3 regions of the Cutibacterium sp. LaCa_286 genome follow, and region 2 is predicted to be linked to each of the others. Evidence: riboswitches for the same ligand, from Rfam matches in the RefSeq annotation. Region 2 holds a riboswitch; each other region holds the start of a gene.

What was found. A riboswitch is a leader RNA that binds a small molecule or an ion and turns the genes downstream of it on or off. The one in region 2 is predicted to bind cobalamin.
Region 1: linked by a shared signal. The riboswitch ahead of ACP8JZ_RS00320 (ABC transporter substrate-binding protein) and the one ahead of cobI (precorrin-2 C(20)-methyltransferase) in region 2 are both predicted to bind cobalamin.
Region 3: linked by a shared signal. The riboswitch ahead of ACP8JZ_RS02685 (ABC transporter substrate-binding protein) and the one ahead of cobI (precorrin-2 C(20)-methyltransferase) in region 2 are both predicted to bind cobalamin.

The regions. Positions count from the first base shown of each region.
Region 1 covers NZ_CP191091.1:82,803-89,685, forward strand. The annotation lists gene ACP8JZ_RS00315 (ABC transporter substrate-binding protein) at 1-973, opposite strand, end outside; gene ACP8JZ_RS00320 (ABC transporter substrate-binding protein) at 1,033-2,145, opposite strand; cobalamin riboswitch at 2,373-2,508, opposite strand; gene ACP8JZ_RS00325 (transcriptional regulator) at 2,521-3,369, opposite strand; gene ACP8JZ_RS00330 (hypothetical protein) at 3,616-3,768, shown strand; gene ACP8JZ_RS00335 (6-phosphofructokinase) at 4,070-5,194, shown strand; gene ACP8JZ_RS00340 (GNAT family N-acetyltransferase) at 5,464-5,769, opposite strand; gene ACP8JZ_RS00345 (multicopper oxidase domain-containing protein) at 5,909-6,883, opposite strand, start outside.
Region 2 covers NZ_CP191091.1:415,047-421,929, reverse strand. The annotation lists gene cobJ (precorrin-3B C(17)-methyltransferase) at 1-266, opposite strand, end outside; gene cobM (precorrin-4 C(11)-methyltransferase) at 263-1,171, opposite strand; gene cobI (precorrin-2 C(20)-methyltransferase) at 1,339-2,103, opposite strand; cobalamin riboswitch at 2,132-2,273, opposite strand; gene ACP8JZ_RS01670 (cobyric acid synthase) at 2,283-3,737, opposite strand; partial or broken gene ACP8JZ_RS01665 (cobalamin biosynthesis protein CobD/CbiB) at 3,824-4,735, opposite strand; gene ACP8JZ_RS01660 (histidine phosphatase family protein) at 4,927-5,514, shown strand; gene ACP8JZ_RS01655 (hypothetical protein) at 5,546-5,932, shown strand; gene ACP8JZ_RS01650 (bifunctional YncE family protein/alkaline phosphatase family protein) at 6,407-6,883, opposite strand, start outside.
Region 3 covers NZ_CP191091.1:628,573-635,455, forward strand. The annotation lists gene ACP8JZ_RS02655 (sec-independent translocase) at 1-21, shown strand, start outside; gene ACP8JZ_RS02660 (Mrp/NBP35 family ATP-binding protein) at 290-1,453, opposite strand; gene ACP8JZ_RS02665 (YflT domain-containing protein) at 1,603-2,103, shown strand; gene ACP8JZ_RS02670 (aminopeptidase P family protein) at 2,108-3,628, opposite strand; gene ACP8JZ_RS02675 (zinc ribbon domain-containing protein) at 3,767-4,492, shown strand; RNA gene rnpB (RNase P RNA component class A) at 4,684-5,063, shown strand; cobalamin riboswitch at 5,260-5,444, shown strand; gene ACP8JZ_RS02685 (ABC transporter substrate-binding protein) at 5,485-6,504, shown strand; gene ACP8JZ_RS02690 (FecCD family ABC transporter permease) at 6,501-6,883, shown strand, end outside.

The DNA of each region.
Region 1 (6,883 bases), 330 kb from region 2:
CCTTCTTGATGATGGCCTCGGTGTCCATCTTCCTGGATGCCACCCCGTGGAGGTCCTTGAACACGTACTCACCACCTGCGTCGCGCAGGAACTGGATGGCGTAGTTCTCGTTGGGCTTGATGTACCAGACGCCCTTGTACTGCGATCCGTGGAGCACGGTCGGTCGTGTCGTCACCGTGGCGGCGCGTTTCGCGGTCGCATGGTACTTCTCGGCGATCTCGTCGTACTTCTGGTTCGCCGTCCTCTCGGCATTGACGAACAGCGAGTCGTACTTGATCCACTCGGCACGCCCCAGCGGGGTGCTCTCGAGGAAGTTCGGCTCGGCGACGACCGGGATGCCCATCTCCTTGATCTTGTCGATCTTGCTGGTGTTGTCGCTACCACTGACGAGGTTGAAGATGAACAGGTCCGGGCGTAGCGCCGCCAGCTTCTCTGTGTTGATCTCGGTGGCGTTGTCACCTGCCGCGAAACTGGCGACCTTGTGGTCCTTGAGGGCCTGACGGGTGTCCGCATTCCCCACCCTGTCGACGTTGACCATGCCAGCCACGGAGTCCAGCTTTCCCAACATCTGGAACTTCATTGGCAGGGTCGTCGAACCCAGCGCCACCTTGGTGGTGGGGATGGTGATCTTCTGCGCCTTGGCGAGGTCACCGTTCAGCTTCGGCTGCGGGGCGCCACACTGCACCAGGACGTACTGCACGGGTTTCTTCGCGGTGTTCGACGGGTGCTTGAGCGTCACGACCTTGTACGACTTGTGGTACGACACGGTGATGTCGCGGGCGTCGCGGAAAGTGGCCTTGTCGGCGAAGTAGTCCTTCGAGGGGTCGAAGTTCTTGATGCAGCCCTGCTGGGAGGACGTGCTGGACGGCGCGTTCGCCGAGGAATCCGACTTCTCGGAGTGTGAGCACCCGGTGAGGGTGGCGACGCACATGGTGGTGGCGGCCAGGCCCGCCACCAGACGATTGATGGACATGGTTGCTCCCAAGTGGAGGTGAGGGGATGGTGGTGCGGCGAACATCGCCGCTGAGAGGGTCAGCTGAGCTTGGTGTAGTAGTACGGCGTGTACCCCTTCATGAGGTCAGGGTGGAAGATGTACGTGAGGTCGGCCAGCACGACGTCGGGTTGGACGATCCCGGACTGCCAGAAGTCGTTCCCGGTGTCTGGGGCAGTGCGCTTGCTGGGGTTCCAGACGTTGCCGTGCTGGAAGGCCGACAGGTTCGCGTAGCGCGGGTTCTGCTTGAGGGCGTCGTCCTTGCCGTGCCACGTCGTCATGGACATGTAGTTGCCGTTGAGCCAGAAGTCGGCCTTGGAGCCATACTTGAAGACGACCTCGGCGTCGGTTGGGGTGGCTCCGTTGCCCTTGACGGCCTGGGACATGGCGTCGGTGGCTCCGGCGTCGGTCATGAACTTGATCATGTAGGAGTCGGTTCCCGGGACGTACCACTGCCCCTTGGTCTCCTGGCCGACGAGCACGCTGGGCTTGTCGGTGGCGTTCCTGGCCTTTTTCGCCACCTCGGTGTAGCGCTTGGTGATGCCGTCGAAGTTCTTCGTGGCGGCGCCTTCCTTGTTGAGGAGGATGCCGTAGGTCTTCATCCACTCGGCTCGGGCCAGCGGGGTGGACTCGAGGTAGTCGAGGTCCTGCAGCACCGGGATGCCGGCGGACTGCACCTGCTTGAACTCCTTCACCTCTGAGCTGGCGGCCAGCACGGCGTCGGGTTTGAGGGAGATGAGCTTCTCCGTGTCGATCTGCATCCGACTCGACCCGTAGCTGGGCGTGTTGCGGGCCTCGAGGGCGTCTCGTGCCGGTCCGCGATAGATCTGCTCGAGCTGGTTGACGCCGACGACTGCGTCCAAGGATCCCAGGGTGTGGAGGACCGGGATCTGGGTGGTGGAGGAGGCGGCGACTCGTTTGACCGGGACGTCGATGATCGGGGCCTTGGCGAGCTCACCGGTGAGCGTTGGTCTGGGGGCACCGCACTGCAGTAACACGAAGGTCTGCGACGGTTTGTCCTGCTTGCCGAGGGTGAGGACCTTGTAGGACTTGTGATAGCTGACGTGGACGTTCCTGGCCCCGGTGAAGGTGACCTTGTCACCGAAGTAGTCCTTGTCCTTGTCGAACTCCCCGGACTTGATGCACCCGGACATGTTGGCACCGGTGCCAGCTGATGGGGTGGTCGTCGAGGAGCTCGGGGAGGTGGAGCCGTCCTTCGTGCCCGAGCAGCCCGTCAGGGCCAGGGAAGGTACGACGAGAAGGGTGAGAAGGACCGAGACACGTCTCGGCAGTGGAGTACCCATGAAGTCTCCTGCAGTCGTGTCGCAGGACCCGCTGGGGCACACCCGGTGTGCTCGGCAGACTCCTACGGCGAGAGTCGGTGAATGCCACTTCGCAGGGAGGCGACCGGACTGAGCTGGAGGGCATCACCGTTGCGCGACAGTGTCGGACTTGCACCGACTTCGCTCGCTGCGGAGTACCTCGGGCCGAGTCCGACCCGGGACACGCACAAAATAGCATGTCTGGTGTCAATCCCTGTGCTGGGGCTGCAATGTGCCAATCCGAGTCCACGGCCGGTCGTCGCTCACATGTGTGCGCAGCTCGCTGACGTCTTCTGGTGCGCAGGCCAGTACGACGCAGGTTGACGGTCCGCCGGACTTCGTGAGATCGAGATCGGTCCTGCCGGGATCGAACCGCAGTCCTGCGGTGACGGCGATCTGATCGGCCTCCCAGGCAATTCCGTGCGATCCCACCGGTACACAGTCGTGCACCAGGCCCGAGCCCAGCAGCGCACGCACCTCGTCCAGGGTGACGATCTCGCGCCGACCAGGGCGTACCTCGTCATCCGGCGCCGAGATCGGGGAGCCGACGCATACGAGCACGTCGGCTTCCTGCGCCTGTGCCGCTGCCGCCGAAGCCTCGCCGGGAACCGGCGTGCCAGGGGCTCTGTCCGGTCGTACCCCGATGACCGTCACCCCAATTCCGGTCTGGGTGGTGATGACGTTGTCCTCCGTCGATCCGGTGACGGCCTGGGGATCGATCCCCGCGGCAACCGCGCACCGCTGGAACTCCTCGATCAGCGGTTGGGCCGAGGTGGCGTCCTGACACAGGGTGTTGACGAGGATCATCGGTCGGGCTCTCACGCACAGCACCTCCAGCAGTGGTACTCGCGCTGCCAGATGGGCACACCACGTCGGATCTGCCGGGTAGGGGTCCCCGGGCCGTGAGCCTATGCCCCCGACGGCGTCACAGGCGATGACCAGACGCCCAGCCGGTACGTCGGCGAGCAGCAGGTCGCGCAGCCGAGACACCTGGAGGTCGGCATGGCGGCTCCCGGCGTCGGTTCGGGAGACGACGGTGGTGGCGTGGCGCTGAATCTCGCCCGGTTCGTGCGGCACGGCTGGTGGTTCATGAGGTACGGCTGGGCTGGGACTGCTCACCGTGCCATTCAATCGCGTGTGTGACGGTTGGGCGAACACTGTTCGCCTCGGTGTGTCAGTTGCTGTGGATGGAGCAGAATTGCCCTGGGGTCACTCGTCGGGGCCACTCTTCGCCGGATGTGTCACATTCGGTCTGGTTGCTCCGGCACACGTGGCACCCGAGTGGTGCAACAGGAGGTTGGTGTGAAGGCACGACTGGTGGTGGCAGCAGCGCTGGTGGCGGGAGTCATCGTTGCGGAACGTCTCGCGACGGCCAGACATCACCGACACGCTCAGGTACGGCGGATCGCCCTGGAGGGGATCGATGGGTTGGCAGGGCGCCAGCGTCCTCGCTGACGTGTGCGGCCCACATGTGAGTCGGCATGGATGCTGACTCCCGGGCACGTCCATGCCCTGCCTGTCACGGTGTCTTGGTCTTGCCTGTCCACGGTGTCGGGACTGGTCGGGGCCGATGTTGCGTCTGACCTCTCGTCCACATCGTGATGCTAGGATTTTCGCCTGCATTCCCTTGCGCCCTGCATTCCTGAGATTTCTGAGTCCGTGTGACGTCTCCCGCACACCCGGGGTGTGCATCCCTGCCATGTCATCTGCGAACATGGTGTGAGACGACCGATGGTGTGAGCGACCGGGAGGAAGCATGGGAAACCACAAGAGAGTCGGCATTCTCACCGCCGGGGGAGACTGCCCCGGCCTCAACGCAGCAATCCGTGGCTTCGGCAAGGCGGCCATCCGCGAGTACGGCATGGAACTCGTCGGCTTCCATGACGGATTCCTGGGCCTGGCGCAGAACCGCTACGTCGACCTCACCCAACGCGACCTCTCCGGCATCCTCACCGTGGGCGGGACGATCTTGGGAACCAGCCGTGACAAGGTCAATCGCATGATCGTCAATGGCGAGGAGACGGACATGGTGCCGACCATCGTCGACAACTACGACAAGCTCGGCCTGGACGCCTTGGTGACACTTGGCGGGGGTGGAACCTCCAAGAACGCCTACAAACTGCACAAGGCCGGTCTCAACGTCATCCACCTGCCCAAGACCATCGACAACGACATCGTCGGCACCGACGACTCGTTCGGCTTCTCCACCGCCCTGGAGGTGGCCACCGACGCCATTGACCGGCTGCACTCCACCGCCCACTCCCACCACCGGATCATCCTGGCCGAGGTCATGGGGCACCGGGCCGGTTGGCTGGCCCTGGGCTCGGGCATCGCCGGTGGGGCAGACATCATCCTGCTGCCCGAGGTGCCCTACAAGCTCGAGTCGATTGCCGAGGCCGTGGAGAGGAGGCGCAGCCAGGGACTCAACTTCTCGGTCATCGCCGTGGCCGAGGGGGCACGCGACGTCTCAGACGCCATGGCCCTGCGGGGTGCTCGTGCCCTCGTGGACAACTCCAGTGCCAAGACCAAACCGGCGGCCAAACGCGCCAAGCGCGATCTGGAGGCCTCCATGCGCGACAACACCATCAAGCTCGCCTCCGAGCTGGAGGAAGCCACCGGTCTGGAGTCTCGGGTGTCGATCCTGGGCTACGTCCAGCGCGGTGGCACGCCGTGCTCCCACGACCGACTGCTTGCCACCCGGCTGGGCACAATGGGTGCCCGCATGGTGCAGGAGGGGAGCTTCGGCATCATGGTGGCCGCCAAGGGTTCCGGCACCGACACCGTCGCCCTCAAGGAGGTGGCCGGCAAGGTGAAGTACGTGCCGGCGGACCACCCGTGGGTGGAGGCCGCTCGTGAAGTGGGTACCAGCCTCGGCGACTGAGCTGCGAGGTGCCGGAGCCCGTCGGCTGGTGGGCGTTCCGTGCTCCCGGGCAGCACAGGGGCTTCGGACGACCAGGGCGCCCCGGCGATCAACCAGTGCGCCCGGCCGTCACAGGCCGGTTCGGCATGGATGATCGGGGCCCCGACCCGGACGCACTGGGTGCATCAAGGACGGCCCCCGCGTCGCAGAGAGCCTGCAGCATTGGGAGCTCCGCGGCGGTGGGAGTCGATCTCGAGACAGGTGGCTCAGTCAGAACGTCGGGTGGTGGCTCAGCCCTGCTGCCCGTGACCGCCCTGCTGTACCGTGATCGGGTGATCCGGGTGCTTGTCGAGCCACGAGGCGACGAACGGGCAGGTCGGTCGCACTGTGGCACCCTGACGTGCCAGATCATCCAAGGCGTACTTGACGACCTGGCTTGCCACGCCGCGCCCGGTGAAGCCGTCCTCGGTCTCGGTGTGATCCATGACGACGACGTCGTCCTGCTGCGTGTAGTGCGTAAACCCTGCCAGTTCGCCGTCGATGTGGGCTTCGTAACGGGACTGTTCTGCGTTTCTGGTTACGGTGACATCGCTCATGGTGGCGGTAACCAGTTCTCGTGGCGGGTTGTTCCGCCCCGCATGTCTCTCACGGCGATCGGTGGCGTCCGTCGTCGCCCAGGGATTCGCAGGTCTGGCAGCGAGGCGTTGGTGGATCGGGCGGCTCAGCAGTCGTGGCTCATGGCCGTACCTCGATGAATCCACGTGCGCCGCGCTCCATCTCGACGAAGGAGTGGTTGACGAAGGTGTAGCGGCCCGGCTCGGTGAACACCGTCTCGACGAATCCGCCCTGACAACTTGCCAGGTCGAGGGCCTGGGACCCGCCAGAACCAGGATCGTCGCGGCGCAGCAGGTACGCTCCCTCCTTGAACACGGTGTCGAACTGTGCCCCGACGATGTGGAAACTCATCCCCCGGCTGGGTCCGGCGGCCAGCACCCAGAACCGCACCCGTTCACCTACCCGGGCCTGCAGCGGGGCGAAGAGGTACTGGTTGGCATGGCCGTTGAACATCGTGAGGTCGACCTTCTCGTCGGCGATCCTTCCGGTGTCGACCGGCTGGTTGTTCTGCTCGGCCAGGTAGGTCTCGGACTGTACGAGCACGTACTGCCGGTCGACGGTGGGCAGATCTGCCGGGGCCACAATGAGCGCTCCGAACATGCCGGCGGCGATGTGGGCACTCATCGGCATCGTCGAGCAGTGGTACAGCCAGATTCCCGCGTGATCGATGGTGAACTCGACGTCCAGGCTCCGACCGGGGGAGATGGTGCGCATCGTCGTGTCGGGGGAGGATCGGGAGGCATGGAAGTCGATGGAATGACCCATGGAGCCGTCGTTGACCAGATGCACCTGCATGCGGTCACCGATTCGAGCCCGCAGCACCGGCCCCATGAAATGGCCGTTGTAGGTCATCGCGGCCAGGGTCGTGGCTGGTGCCACCTCGAGTTCCCTCTCGCGGACGGTGAGGTCGACGCGATGGGTCCGACTGGCCTCCAGCGGGGGAAGTCGGGCGTCGCGGGTGCGGAAATCCCGGCCCGGGGGCTGGGTGAGATCCACTGCGCGCCTGGGTGAGGTGGCCCGGGAATTCGGTGTTCCCTGGGGCGACGACGTGGCTCCGACGAGGTCGATCTGCAGCGTCATGCCCATGGATCGGTG
Region 2 (6,883 bases):
TCGACGTTCAGGCCTGCCTGGCGGATGCGACGCACCACGCCGAAGAAGAGGGGGTCTCCCGAGGCGATGACGACCACCCGGGCGTCGTCCGGCAGAGACTGGATGCGCTCGACGGCGGGACCGATGAGGCCGAGTTTCTGGCGTTTGTCGTCGGGGACGTCGAGGGCGTCGAGGTGACGCTGCCCACCGACGACGAGGTCGGCGTGGGCGACGTCGTCACGCATGGCGTCGGTGATGGTGCCGAGGTATCCGTGGACGCGAATCATGAGTTGTCCTTCGGGTCGGGGGTGGTGCTCTGGTCGTAGACGCCCCGGGTGCCGTGGGTCGTGAGGTCGGCGTGGGCGTCGGCGTCGGCTGCGCGGTACTCGTGGCGGAAGCCGGGGTGGTAGAGGTGGCTGCGGGTCTCGATCGGGCCGTCGGCCAGGGCAGGTCCGACGAGGACGACGGCATGCTTCCACAGCTTGTGGTTGCGCATCGTCTCCGACAGGTGGGCCAGGTCGCAGCGGAACATCATCTCCTCGGGCCAAGTGACCGCGTACCCAATGATGCAAGGGGTCTCGGGGGCGTATCCGCCCTCCAGCAGAGCCTGCTGCAGGGCCTTGTTGCGGGCCGCCGACAGGTAGACGGCCATGGTGGCCCCGTGGGCGGCGAAGGAGGCGACGGTCTCACCGTCGGGCATGGGGGTGCGTCCACCCTCCAGCCGGGTGAGGATGAGCGACTGGGAGACCTCCGGCACGGTGATCTCGACGTCCATCCGGGCCGCGGCAGCCGAGAAGGCGGAGATGCCGGGGATCGTCTCGAAGCCGATGCCGATGCGGCGGCACAGGTCACGCTGCTCGGCAGTGGCTCCGTAGATGGAGGGATCCCCGGTGTGCACCCGGGCCACCAACAGACCTTCGTCACGAGCTCGGGTGTAGAGGGGTTCGAGGTCCTCCAGCGGGATGGCGGCGGAGTCGATGAGTTCGGCGTCGGGTTTGTGCCGGGCGACCATGTCGGGATGCACCAGGCTGGAGGCCCAGATGATGATGTCGGCGGTCTCGATGACGCGAGCACCGCGCACGCTCACCAAGTCCGGAGCACCTGGTCCGGCACCGACGAAGACGACCCTGCCCTGCCCCTCGGCGAAGCTGGTGGCCGGGATCGGGGCAGGGTCGATGAGCGAGTGGTCCAGATCCTCCAGGGTCTGCTCCGAGGCGTGCTGGGTGGGACGGGCCGCCTGCGGGGTCGTCGAGCGCGAGCTGGCCTCGGTCGTCGACGGGACGCCGGTCGAGGCCGCAGCGTCGTCTGGTGACGTGAGGTCATCTGGGGGCTCGGGGGTGGACGGCGTGGGTGTGGGGCTCACAGTTTTCCTCCGGTGACGGTGCGTTCGGGCACGGACAGGACGGTCGAGAAGTAGGGGGCCGATTCGTCGGCCTCCACCTGGGCCAGACCGAGCAGGTGCTGGGTCGGCAGGGAGACGTCGGTGCCGATGATGGCGTCACGGCCCCGCTTGCGGATCTGCTCGAGCACCTCGGGCATCTTGCGCCCACCCTTGTAGACGGTGACGGAGTCGACGACGTCGAGCACCTCACCGAGTTTCTCCGAGCCGACGGTGGCCGGCACCAGGGCGAGGATCTCGCGTCCCTCGACCAGTGGGGTGCCGGCGGCGGCGGCGATGGCCTGCATGGCGGTGATTCCGGGCACGAGGGCGATGACGACATCGGGCAGTCGTTCCTCGACGTTGGCACGCAGATAGGTGAACGTCGAGTAGACGGCTGGGTCTCCGACGGTGGCCAGGGCCACACTGTGTGCCCCGTCGTTGAAGGCGTCCACGGCGAAATCGGCCGAGGCCCGCCACGACTCGATCCGTTTGGTGCCCAGACCACGGCGTTGGGCCATGGAGAACGGCACCGGCTGGACACGCCCCGTCATGTGTGGGCAGGCCGCACGAATGATCTCCTCGGCTCGCCCCATACCTCCGGCGGACGCCTCGGTGGACGGCACGAGGACGACGTCCGCCTCCTGCAGAATGCGTTGGGCCCGCAGTGTGACCAGTTCGGGGTCGCCGGGGCCAACCCCGACACCGTACAGGGTGCGGGGTGGGTTCGATGGGGCAGAGTTCACAATGGCCTCCTCAGGTTTCCTCGCCCGATGATGTGCGCTGCGATCGACGGAGTATCTGGCTGCACCGTGCAGATCGACACAATCTGCAGGTTCACAGTGGCGGGACCGCGCCGGACTCACACCGACTTCCTCCCACTTCGACCGCTCACACCGAGCATAGCGGGTGGAACCACGCAGATTCAGCGCCCCAGTGTGAGCAGGGCATCCACGTCGACATGCTCGACGAGGGCGTCGGCCAAGGTGTCGATCATGGCTTCCCGACGAGCCTGGTAGCCCAGTTCGTCGGTGTGCGGACGCCAGGACGAACCGGCCACCTGGGCGGCCTGGGCCAGCCAGGTGCGCCGGAAATCGTCGTGTTCGAAGGCACCGTGCCACATCGTCCCCCACACCGATCCGACGTGGACCCCGTCGAGGAACGGCTCTGAACCGGCATCGGCAGTGGTGGTGCCGTGGTGGATCTCGTACCCACCGACCTCGATGCCCTGCCACGTGCCGTGCGAGAGGGTCAACGTCTTCTCGGCGGCGAAGTCGACATCCACCGGCAGCAGGCCGAGTCCCGGCACCTGCGCTCCCCCGGCAACCTCCTGCCCCTGTGGGTCGTCGATGGTGCGCGCAAGCATTTGGTAGCCTCCGCAGATGCCGACGACGGTGCGACCCTGCGCGGCGCGTTCGGCCACCACCTCGGCAATACCGGTGCTGCGCAACCAGGCCAGGTCGTCGATCGTCGAGCGCGATCCGGGCAGGACGACGATGTCGGCGGCGGCGCAGGTGGCCGGGTTGGTCGTCACCTGCACGTCCACACCGGTCTCACCGGCCAGGGCGTCGACGTCGGTGGCATTGGAGATTCGTGGGAAGCGCACGACGGCCACTCGCAGGGCTGTCGGGTCGACGGCGTCGCCCTCGTGACGCCAGCGTCCGACCTCCAGGGCGTCCTCGCCGTCCAACCACACCCCGGGCACCCACGGCAGCACTCCGAAACTGGGGAGCCCGGTGCGCCGGGTGATCTCAGCCAACCCGGGGGCGAGGACCGAGTCGTCACCACGGAACTTGTTGATGAGGTAGCCGGCCAGCAGAGCACGGTCGGCGTCGTCGAGCAGCCCCCAGGTGCCGTAGATCGAGGCGAGCACCCCGCCACGGTCGATGTCTCCCACGAGCACCACCGGAAGGTTCTTCTGTCTGGCCAGACCCATGTTCGTGTAGTCCCCGGAGCGCAGGTTGATCTCGGCAGGCGACCCGGCACCTTCGCAGATGACAAGGTCGTGTGCTGCGGCGAGCTCGTCGTAGGCCGCCCAGGCCGCCTCGGCAAGGGCCTGCCGCCCGGTGGTGTACTGGCCGGCCTCCAGCACTCCGCCGGGTTGGCCACGCAGCACGATGAACGAGCGCCGGTCGGTGCCGGGTTTGAGCAGCACCGGGTTCATCGCCGAGCTGGGCTGCACCCGGGCAGCGGCGGCCTGCAGGTACTGTGCCCGACCGATCTCCGAGCCGTCGGCGCACACCATGGAGTTGTTGCTCATGTTCTGCGCCTTGAACGGCACGACGTCGATCCCTTGACGCACTGCTGCACGACACAGGGCGGTGACGACGAGTGACTTGCCGGCGTCCGAGGAGGTTCCGGCGACGAGGATTCCGGTCATGGCTGTCTCCTGCCTGCTCGATGGGTCGATCGTGGAACGCTCCTCCGGGGTGCCCGTGCAGTGATCCTGCGGTATGAGCGTGCAGTTCGGTGTGCTGGTCGTGACGCGACGGACCGTGGGACGACGCCACCGTGGAACAGCACATGGGCCAGGCTCGCCAATCCGCCCACGGCGGTGAGGGTGGCTGCCCCGGTCACCAGGTTCACCAGACGGGCGGCGTCATGCACCGCCGCGGCGTCGGGCAGCGGCCCGGATCCCAGCAGTGGCCGGAACTCGACCCGGTTGCCGTAGTAGACGTTTCGCCCGCCCAGCTGCACGGCCAGGGCGGCGGCCCAGGCCGCCTCGCACCAGCCGCCGTTGGGGCTGGGATGGTGGTCGTGCTCGGCGCGCACCGTCGCCCAGGTGTGGCTGCGGTCACCACCCACCTCGGGGGCGCAGAGGGCGGCCAGCGCCCCAGTGAGACGGGCTGGTAGCCAGTTGAGCGCATCGTCGAGCTTGGCTGCGACCTTGCCGAAGTTCTCGTAACGGTCGTTGTGGTGGCCGATCATGGCGTCCAGGGTGTTGGAGCCGCGGTGCACGAGCATGGCGGGCAGTCCGCCCACCGCGCACCAGAGGATCGAGGCGACGGCGGCGTCGGACGTGTTCTCGGCCATGGACTCCACCGTGCCGCGGGCGATCTGGGGGGCATCGAGGGCCTCGGGGTCTCGGCCGCACAGATGTGGTAGACGGTGCCGTGCCGCGTCGAGGTCGCCGCAGGCCAGCACGTCGGACATGGCTCGCCCCTCACGTGAGAGGGACTGGGCTCCCACGACGGCCCAGGTGGCCACGGCGGTGGTGAGCACTCGCCAGCCCGGGTGACGTCGGGTCGCGACGTCGACGACCAGGCCGGTGACGGCCAACGGGGTGAGAGCACCAACGGTGAAGACGGCCCCACGAGGCACCGAGTCGGCGTACCACCGGCGTTCGGCACGGGAGACGGCGTTTCCGTAAACAGCCACCGGGTGATGACGCTCGGGATCGCCGACGATGCGGTCGGCGACGACTCCCGCAGCGATTCCGGCAGCCCTGCCCACCAGCCCCAGGGCGGTGCGACGATGCGGTTTCAACGACATGTGGCCAGCCTACTTGGTGCGCACCGCCGGGTTCCGGTCGCATTCGCTCCACTGCTCGCAGGGGCTACGCTCGGTGCGTGACACACATCGTCCTCGTCCGCCACGGCCAGTCGACCTGGAACCTGGAGCATCGGCTGCAGGGTCAGACCATGCACGTGCCCCTCACCGATCTGGGACGTGCCCAGGCCGAGCAGGCGGCCCGCAGGGTGGTCGAACTCGTCGCGCCGGGTACTGCCGTGATCTCGTCGGACCAGCTGCGTGCCGTGCAGACCGCCGAACCCATCGCGCGTGCCCTCGGGGTGGCCGTGGCAACCGACGCACGACTGCGCGAGCAGGCGCTGGGGCGCATGGAGGGCAAGTTGCCCGAGGAGCTCACCCCCGAGTCTGCCCCACCCGGGATCGACGTCGCCGACGTGCGCTGGGGCGGCGGGGAGTCCTTGGCCGACGTCACGGCACGGACACGCAGTTTCCTCACCGTCGATTCCCCTGCCGACGGCGAGATCGTCCTCGTCACCCACGGCGACACGATGCGCGTCATCCTCGGCGTCCTGGACGGGCGCAGCCACCGTCATCTCGACTGGGACCTCACCATCGGCAACGGGGCCGTCATGGAGCGCGAGGTGGATCTTGCCGCACTGCGTGACGGTGAGTACGACACCGAATGACACAACCAGCATATATATATATGCTGTAGCCATGATGAATTCCAACCGCCCAACCGGTGACTACTCAGTGCTGTCCTCGGGGTTGGTGGTGTTGCTCCTCGTCCTCGTCATCATCATGGCGGCCACCGGGACAAGCTTCGCGACGGCACCGGGCGGATCGGTGCTCCACACCAGTATTTTCGCAGTCGTGGCAGCGGTTGCCTGCATCCTTGGCCTCATCGCTTCAGTCCGCGGTCCCGGATCGCGCGCCTCGCGGATGGTTCACGGCATTGGCTGCGTGGTTCTCGCTGGTGGAATCGTCTCGTTCCTGGCCTTCACCGATCCGACGACGATCAATGTCTTTGGTCTGTGCGCCGTGATCGTGGGATTCATCGCCATGCTGGTGGGAACGGCCATGATTCACTCCACCCGTCGTTGAGCCTCTTGACGGTCGCAGCCTGAACGTGATGGCGCGACCGCCCGGATATCCCGTGGCCGGGGTGCGCCCCGGCCACTCGTTCGGCAGTTCCCGACAAGTACTCAACGAAGCAGGTACCCACAAGGCAGTGGTGACGATGGGCTGTGACCTTGGGCTCTCAGCGTCGGTGGCCTCGGAGCCCCAGCTTCGTGACCTGGACCCCCAGCGTCGGTGGCCTCGAAAACCCAGCTTCGGCGGTCAGCGTCTGACACGCACACCTACCGAGGCGATGAGACCCGTGCCGAGTCAAGCCGTGCCGAGGCCGGTGTGCACGTCGAGTCAAGCCGTGTCGGGTCGATGAGACGGCTCCCACCTGCCGCGCTGCACGTCCGACCAACCCCATGCACACTCCGTCACACGCACTCGGTCACACGCACTCGTGCCCGGGACCAACGGCCCCTGGCACGAATTGACGAGGGTTCGGCTCACGCCTGCTCAGCGCTCCCCCTTCTCCTCCTTCTCGTCATCGTCGTCGGCGTCGTGGTGATCATGGCTGTCGGCCTTGCCGGCCTCGGCCTTCTCCTCCTTCTCGTCGTCATCGTCATCATCCTTGCCGAGCATGACGTCGATGTCGTCCTCGTCCTTGACGTCCTTGCCGGCACCGGGCACCTGGTCAGGGGTGTAGATCGTGGAGTCACCCGGGTAGGGGGTGCGGAAGAAGTGGGCGTTGTACCAGGTGAACCGGTTCATGAGCACCGGATCGACGGAGTCCTCCTCATTTTCAGTGATGAATGGCTGATGGATGCGCCAGTCCTCCCACTTCTTGGCGATGGACTTCATGTTGGCAGGCACCGTCGTGGCAGCCCCGTCGCCCTTGGCCTTGTCAGGCCCGCAGGCCGGGGTGGGCTTGACGTTCTCGGTGAGCGGGATCTCGTTGGGCACGGCCGTGAACGGCGTGTAGTCGGGATCCTT
Region 3 (6,883 bases), 210 kb from region 2:
TTCGACGTCGAAGCCACTTGAGCTTTCCAGCGGACACGTGGCGGAAACTCCCGTGACAGGCGCTGCCGGGCGTCACGATGACGGATGTGCTCGTTGCCGGAGCAGCCTGAGTCGCCCAGGAAGGACGACGCCGATGGGGAAAACGTGGGTACCGGTGAGGTCGACTGACAGCGCTCCGACTGTCGGCAACGGGTCTGACTCAGCGAGGATGCGATACGCGGTGTGAATATTGATGAGGGGCACCGGACATGCCGGCACCCCTCGTCGTCAGGTGGGTACGTCGGGCTTCTCAGGCGTTGTTCGTCGGTGAGACGCCGAGGTGCATCCCCGACAGGCCACGGGGACGGGAGTCCAGATTCTTGGCCAGCTCGACGATGGCCTGGGCAGCCGGGGACTCCGGGTGTGCGGTGACGATCGGATCACCCTCGTCGCCGCCCTTGCGCAGCTCGATGTCCATGGGGACCTGGGCCAGCAGCGGCACCTCGGTACCCAACCGCTTCGACAGGGCATCGGCAGCCTCCTGACCACCGCCGGAGCCGAACAGGTCGATCCGGTACTCCTTACCGGTGTCGGGGGCGGTGAACGCCAGCCACGACATGTTCTCCACGACGCCGATGATCTTCTGGTTCATGAGGGCAGCCATCGTCCCGGCACGCTCTGCCACCTCGGAGGCGGCCTGCTGCGGGGTGGTGACGACGAGCACCTCGGCGGTGGGAACCTTCTGACCCAGGCTCATGGCGATGTCACCGGTGCCGGGTGGCAGGTCGAGCAGCAGGTAGTCGAGATCTCCCCAGTGCACGTCGGCCAGCAGCTGGGTGAGGGCACGGTCGAGGATCGGGCCACGCCAGGCGATGACGTCGTCCTTGTTGGGCTTCATCATGCCGATGCTGATCGTCTTGATGCCCATGGCCGGCACCGGCAGGAGCAGATCGTCCAGCGGGGTGGGGTGGGCGTCACCTGCACCGAGCATGTCGGGAATCGAGTGGCCGTAGATGTCGGCGTCCAGCAGACCGACCGATCGGCCCAGCCCAGCCAGGGCCAGGGCCAGGTTGACGGTCATCGACGACTTGCCGACGCCGCCCTTGCCGGAGGCCACGGCAATGACCTTGGTGGTGTTGCCCGGCTCGGCGAACGGGATGGTGGGTTCTGGGGCGCCACCACGAAGCTGCTCACGCACGGCGGCGCGCTGCTCGTCGGTCATGGACCCGAGCTCGACGTAGGCACCACGCACTCCGTCGACGGAGGTGGCTGCTTCGGTGACGTCCTCACGCAGGGTGTCCTTGAGTGGACATCCCGGAACCGTCAGGAGAATGCGAATGTAGGCGCGGCCGTTGTCGTCGACGGATACCTCGTCAACCATGCCGAGGTCGGTGATGGGTCGCCTGATCTCCGGATCCTGTACACGAGACAGCGCCTCATGGATCGCTGGGACAAGCGGGTTTTCGGTGCTCATATGCATTGTCTACACACCTGAGCACCGCCCGGGCAAGTTCTCCGGCAGCTGACCGATGCCGTCGGTACACGCCGGGAGCTCACTTGGTCGTCAGCAGGGCATCTGGCCCCGTAGGATGGCCGTACCCGAACCTGTGAGGTGACCATTTCATGCAGCCTGCCCACGTGTCGTCCCTGTTCCAGCTGGAGTATCCGAAGCCCGTTGTTGTCGTCAACGACTACGAGACGGCGCAGAAGGTGGTCGATCATCTCTCCGACAAGGAGTTCCCGGTGGAGAATCTGTGCATCGTCGGCACCGACCTGCGCAGCATCGAGCGGGTCATCGGCCGCAAGACCTGGGGCACGGTGCTCGGTCAGGGCGCCATCTCCGGGGTCGGTATGGGCCTGCTCGTCGGACTCATGATGTCGTTCTTCTACTCGCTCAACAGTCTGGTCGTCATGTTGCTGTCCGGCCTGCTCATCGGTGTGGTCATCGGCATGATCACCGCGGCCATCACGTATGCCATGAGTCGTGGGGAGCGCGACTACAACTCGGTGCAGCAGGTGGTGGCCACCCACTATGAGGTGCTCGCCGAGCACAAGGTGGCCCAACAGGCCCGCGACCTCGCGCTGGAGCTGCGCGAGGTGCGCGACCAGGTGTTCAACGCCTGACGTCTCAGCCCCAGAGGTCGGCGATCCAGGCCTCGACCTCGTCGATCTCGCGCGGGCAGTCCTTCGACAGCCACTCGGGCTCACCGTCGGTGATGCACAGGTCGTCTTCGATGCGCACCCCGATGCCCCGGAACTCCTCGGGAACGAGCAGGTCGGTCTGCTTGAAGTAGATGCCGGGCTCGTCGGACATGCACATCCCCTTGCGCAGGGGGCCGGAGTAGTCCTCACGGCGGGCCTGGGAGCAGTCGTGGACGTCCAGACCGAGATGATGGCTCGTGCCGTGCACCATCCAACGACGGAACTGACCGCCCTCGGGGGAGACGGCGTCGTCCACACTCACCGGAAGGATCCCCCAGTCGGCCAGGTACTCACAGATGACCCGGATCGCCGCCTGGTGGATCTCGGCGTGGTCATGGCCCACCCGAGCCACCTTGGAGGCGGCGTCCTGGGCATCCAGGACGGCTTGGTAGACCCGGCGCTGGGCCGGTGAGAACGTGCCGCTGATGGGCAGGGTACGGGTGATGTCTGCGGTGTAGAGGGAGTCGATCTCGATGCCGGCGTCGATGAGGATGAGTTCTCCGGGGCGCAGGTCGCCGTCGTTGCGCACCCAGTGCAGGGTGTTGGCGTGGTCGCCGGCGGCGCAGATCGAGCCGTACCCGACGTTGTTGCCCAGGTGACGGGCGTGCAGTCCGAAGATGCCTTCCATCCATCGCTCGCCGCGGCCGCGCCGCACGGCCTCGGGCATCTGACGGATCATGTCCTCGAATCCCACCTTCGACCTACGGCAGGCGTCGCGCAGCTGCTCGATCTCCCAGTCGTCCTTGCAGAATCGGGCGTCTGAGGTGAACTCGTCGAATGCCTCGTCGGCAGCTGCGTCGCCACGTCCAGAGGCGGTCTGACGGGCGACGTCGACCTTGTCGGTGATCGACGGATCGGCCTGACGGATGACGCGCAGCGGTGCGGAACCGCCCGGGGCCGAACTGCTGAGGGCGGCATCCAGCTCGGCGATGTCGCGGCACTGCAGGCCGGTCATCGTCGACATCTCCTCCAACGACTCGCGCTTTCCGACCCACATCTCGCCGTAGGTGGGATCGGCGTAGAACTCCCGATCGGTGCGCGGGGCGCGCGGTTTGAAGTACAGCACGTCGCGGGTGGTGGACCCGGTGGTGTCGATGACGAGCACCGCGTTGGGCTCCCGGTCGGTGCCCAGCCCGGAGTAGTAGACGAACGTCGTGTGTGGACGAAACGGGAAGTCGCAGTCGTTGTTGCGGGGCATGAGCACGCCAGCGGGGATGACGAGCACCTCGCCGGGGAACCTTGCAGCCAGGACGTCACGGTGCGTACGCGCCGAGGGCACCGAGTCCAGGGGCTGTGGCATGGTGGAGTCGTAGGGCTGCCAGCCGGTGGGGATGAAATCACGGAACGCCTGGGAGAACGGGGTCTGGCGTTTGGGGACCTTCTGCTCATCAGCGGCCTGGATCTGGGAACCGGCAGACCTGCCGGAACGATCAGTCACATCAGTCATGGAAACTCTCGCCTCTCCGTCGAATGTGCGTTGGGTGTCATTGTAATGAGCCGGGTCCAGCCGGATAGGCTGGCTCTCACGAGTTCAGCAGAGTCTGGTGGCCATGAGCTCCCCGGGTTCACAGTTGCAGGAGGTAGCGTGAAGGCAGCACCGCAGGACCAGTGGAAACTTCTCGACCTGGCAGAGACCGACCGGCTCATCGCCCGTAGGCGTCATGATCGCAAGGTCCTTCCCCAACTCGACGAACTCAGGAAACTTGCTGGCTCGCGTCAGAGCCTCGCCGAGGATCTTGTCGCCAAGCAGACGGTCGTCTTCGACCTCAAGGCCGACCAGAAGCGCATCGAGGGAGACCTTGCCCCGGCGAGGGCCCGTCTGGAGCGCAACCAGGCCACGGTGGATGCCGGCCAGATCGATCACAAGGCACTGCGCAGTCTCACCGACGAGATTGAGCACCTCAAGCGACGTATCGGTGATCTGGAGGATGCCGAGCTCGACATCATGCAGCGGGTCGAGGAGGCGGAAGCGGCTCAGGCGCAGGCCGACGAGGCTCGCAAAGCTCTTGACGGCCACATTCGCGAGGCGTTGGCGTCCCGGGACCATGACCTCTCCGAGATCGACGCCGAACTCAAGCGTCTTGTTGCGCAGCGCACCGCCCAGGCCGGGGCGCTCCCGGCCGATCTGCTCAAGCTGTACCAGACTCTGTTGGAACGTACCGGGATGGGGGCCGGCAGGTTGGAGCATGGCGTGTGCAGTGCCTGCGGAATCGTCGCCAATCCTGGCGACCAACGTCGCTACGACCAGGCCCCGGCAGACGAGGTGCTGCGCTGTGAGGAGTGCGACCGCATCATGGTGCGTCCCCTGTGAGACGACATCCCCTTTGAGGAGTGGGCTCATCCCCCTTGAGGGGGATGGTTCCCGACCGGGCGCTGCCCGAGGTGGGGCCGATCACGGTTCGGTGAAGGTGCGCGAGGTGCGAACGTCTGCCCCGACCAGGTGTGGTGAGCCCCATCGGCTGTCATGAAGCGGTGTTCACAGGCTAGAATGGATGTTTGGACGAGCCACCCGGGGTGATCGCGGCAGACGACGATCTGTCGAGGAAAGTCCGGGCTCCACAGGGCAGGGTGGTGGGTAACGCCCACCCGGGGAGACCCGCGGGACAGTGCCACAGAAAACAAACTGCCGAGAAATCGGTGAGGGTGAAACGGTGAGGCAAGAGCTCACCGCGGCATCGGTGACGGTGCCGGCACGGCAAACCCCACCCGGAGCAAGGCCAAGAAGACCGTGAGGTCGCGGACGTGTTCGAGGGCTGCCCGCCCGAGCGCCCGGGTAGGCCGCGCAGCTGCAAGGCTGGAGGGCGTCGGCAACGGCGTTCACAGATGGATGATCACCGGCCCCGATGGGGTCACAGAACCCGGCTTACAAGGGTGGCTCGTCCCTTTTCAACCAGGGACTTGTGGTGGGTTGATGGGTTCTGTGTTGCAGCAAAGCTTCTGGCGATGATGGGTGCTGAACGGTACAGAAAAAGACGAGACGTAGGTGTCACGCCTATAGGGACGTCTGCCATGAGGGTGTCTAAGGATTGGCTGAGTTGCGAAACAGGAAGAAGAATTTCTTTTCTGGGGCGTACACGGATTAGTATGTGGCAGTCAGGTTGCTGGAGATTCTCCGGCGCAGGAATCCGGTGAGAGACCGGAGCTGACGCGCAGCGGTATGACTGATCCACCCGACTCGAGCCACTGGTGCCACTGGTACCGGGAAGGTGTCGGAAAACGGAGATGAGGTTGAGCCCGAAGACCACCTGACAACGTCCTGTCGGTCCCCGGCCGCGAACGCCGGTCACAGAAAGCTGGCTTCTCATGCCCATGTGCTCATCCTTGTCACATCGCCTCGTCATGGGGTTGGTCGTGCCCGCCACTCTGCTCGCTGGCTGCGCAGGTGCTCCCGAAGATCCCGTTTCCAGCGAGCCATCCTCTGCGTCGGTGTCCCAACCGTCCGCAGATCGTGTGGAAGTCACCAACTGTGGTCAAAAGATCATTCTCGACAAACCTGCCACCAGGGCTGTAACTCTCAACCAAGGTGCCACGGAGGACGTCCTGGCCATCAATGGCGCATCAAATCTGGTTGGGACGGCCTACCTAGACGGCGAGATTCCTGCCAAGTGGCGAAAGTCCTATGATTCGGTCAAGGTGCTGGCCAAGGAGTATCCGTCCAAAGAGACCTTCTTGGCTGCCAAACCCGATCTTGCTCTTTCCTCTTTCTCCAGTGCCTTCACCGACAAGGCTGTCGGAACCCGGGATGAGCTCGCGAAGCAGGGAATCGCCACATACATCAGTCCCTTCGGATGTCCCAAAGGCACTAAGTCAGCCGAGACAACGTGGGGCAATGTCTGGAAGGAAATGCGCGAGGTCGGATCCCTCATCGGGGCTCAGGACGGTGCCGACACTGCGATCACCAAGCAGCATGAGTACCTGCGGGACGTGACTACACACAAGCACGGTACCGGAACCTCGATCGTGTGGTTCGATTCTGGGGACAAGACCCCGTTCATCGGTGCCGGTCACGGTGGCCCACAGCTGCTCATGGATGCCGTGGGAGCCAAGAATGTCTTTGCGGACGTCGATGGCGGATGGGCCGATGGCTCCTGGGAAAAGATTGTGGCCTCCGATCCGGACGTCATCGTCGTTGCCGATGCCAAATGGTCCACCGCGAAGGACAAGATCGCTTATCTCAAGGGCGATCCGGTTCTCAAGCAGATGAGAGCTGTCAAGGAGAACAAGTTCGTAACGGTGCCATTCTCCCAGAGTACCCCGGGTGCCGAGCTGATCGACGGTGCCAAGACTCTCAACGATGGTTTGGCAGAGATCGCTGGGAAATGATCCGCTCACGTAACTGGTTGTTGGCTGCCTTTCTTGGTACTGCCCTCGTTGCCAGTGCCTTGGTCGTACTGGGAGTTGGGGCAGTCCATGTGCCGGTTCACGATGTGATTCGGGTGGTTGCTCGACGATTTCGACTCATTAATGGCTCTGATGTCACCGTCCTTGACGATCGGATTGTCTGGCAGTTGCGCGCCCCGCGCGTCATTGGCGCAATGGCTGTGGGCGCTTTGTTGGCGATGTGTGGAGCGGTACTGCAGACCCTGACGGGTAATGACTTGGCCGATCCTTATTTGCTCGGCATTTCCAGTGGCGCCTCGGTCGGTGCGGTCTTCGTCCTCATCGTCGGGATCTCCAGCGCTCTGGGGCAGTCCGTCCTGAT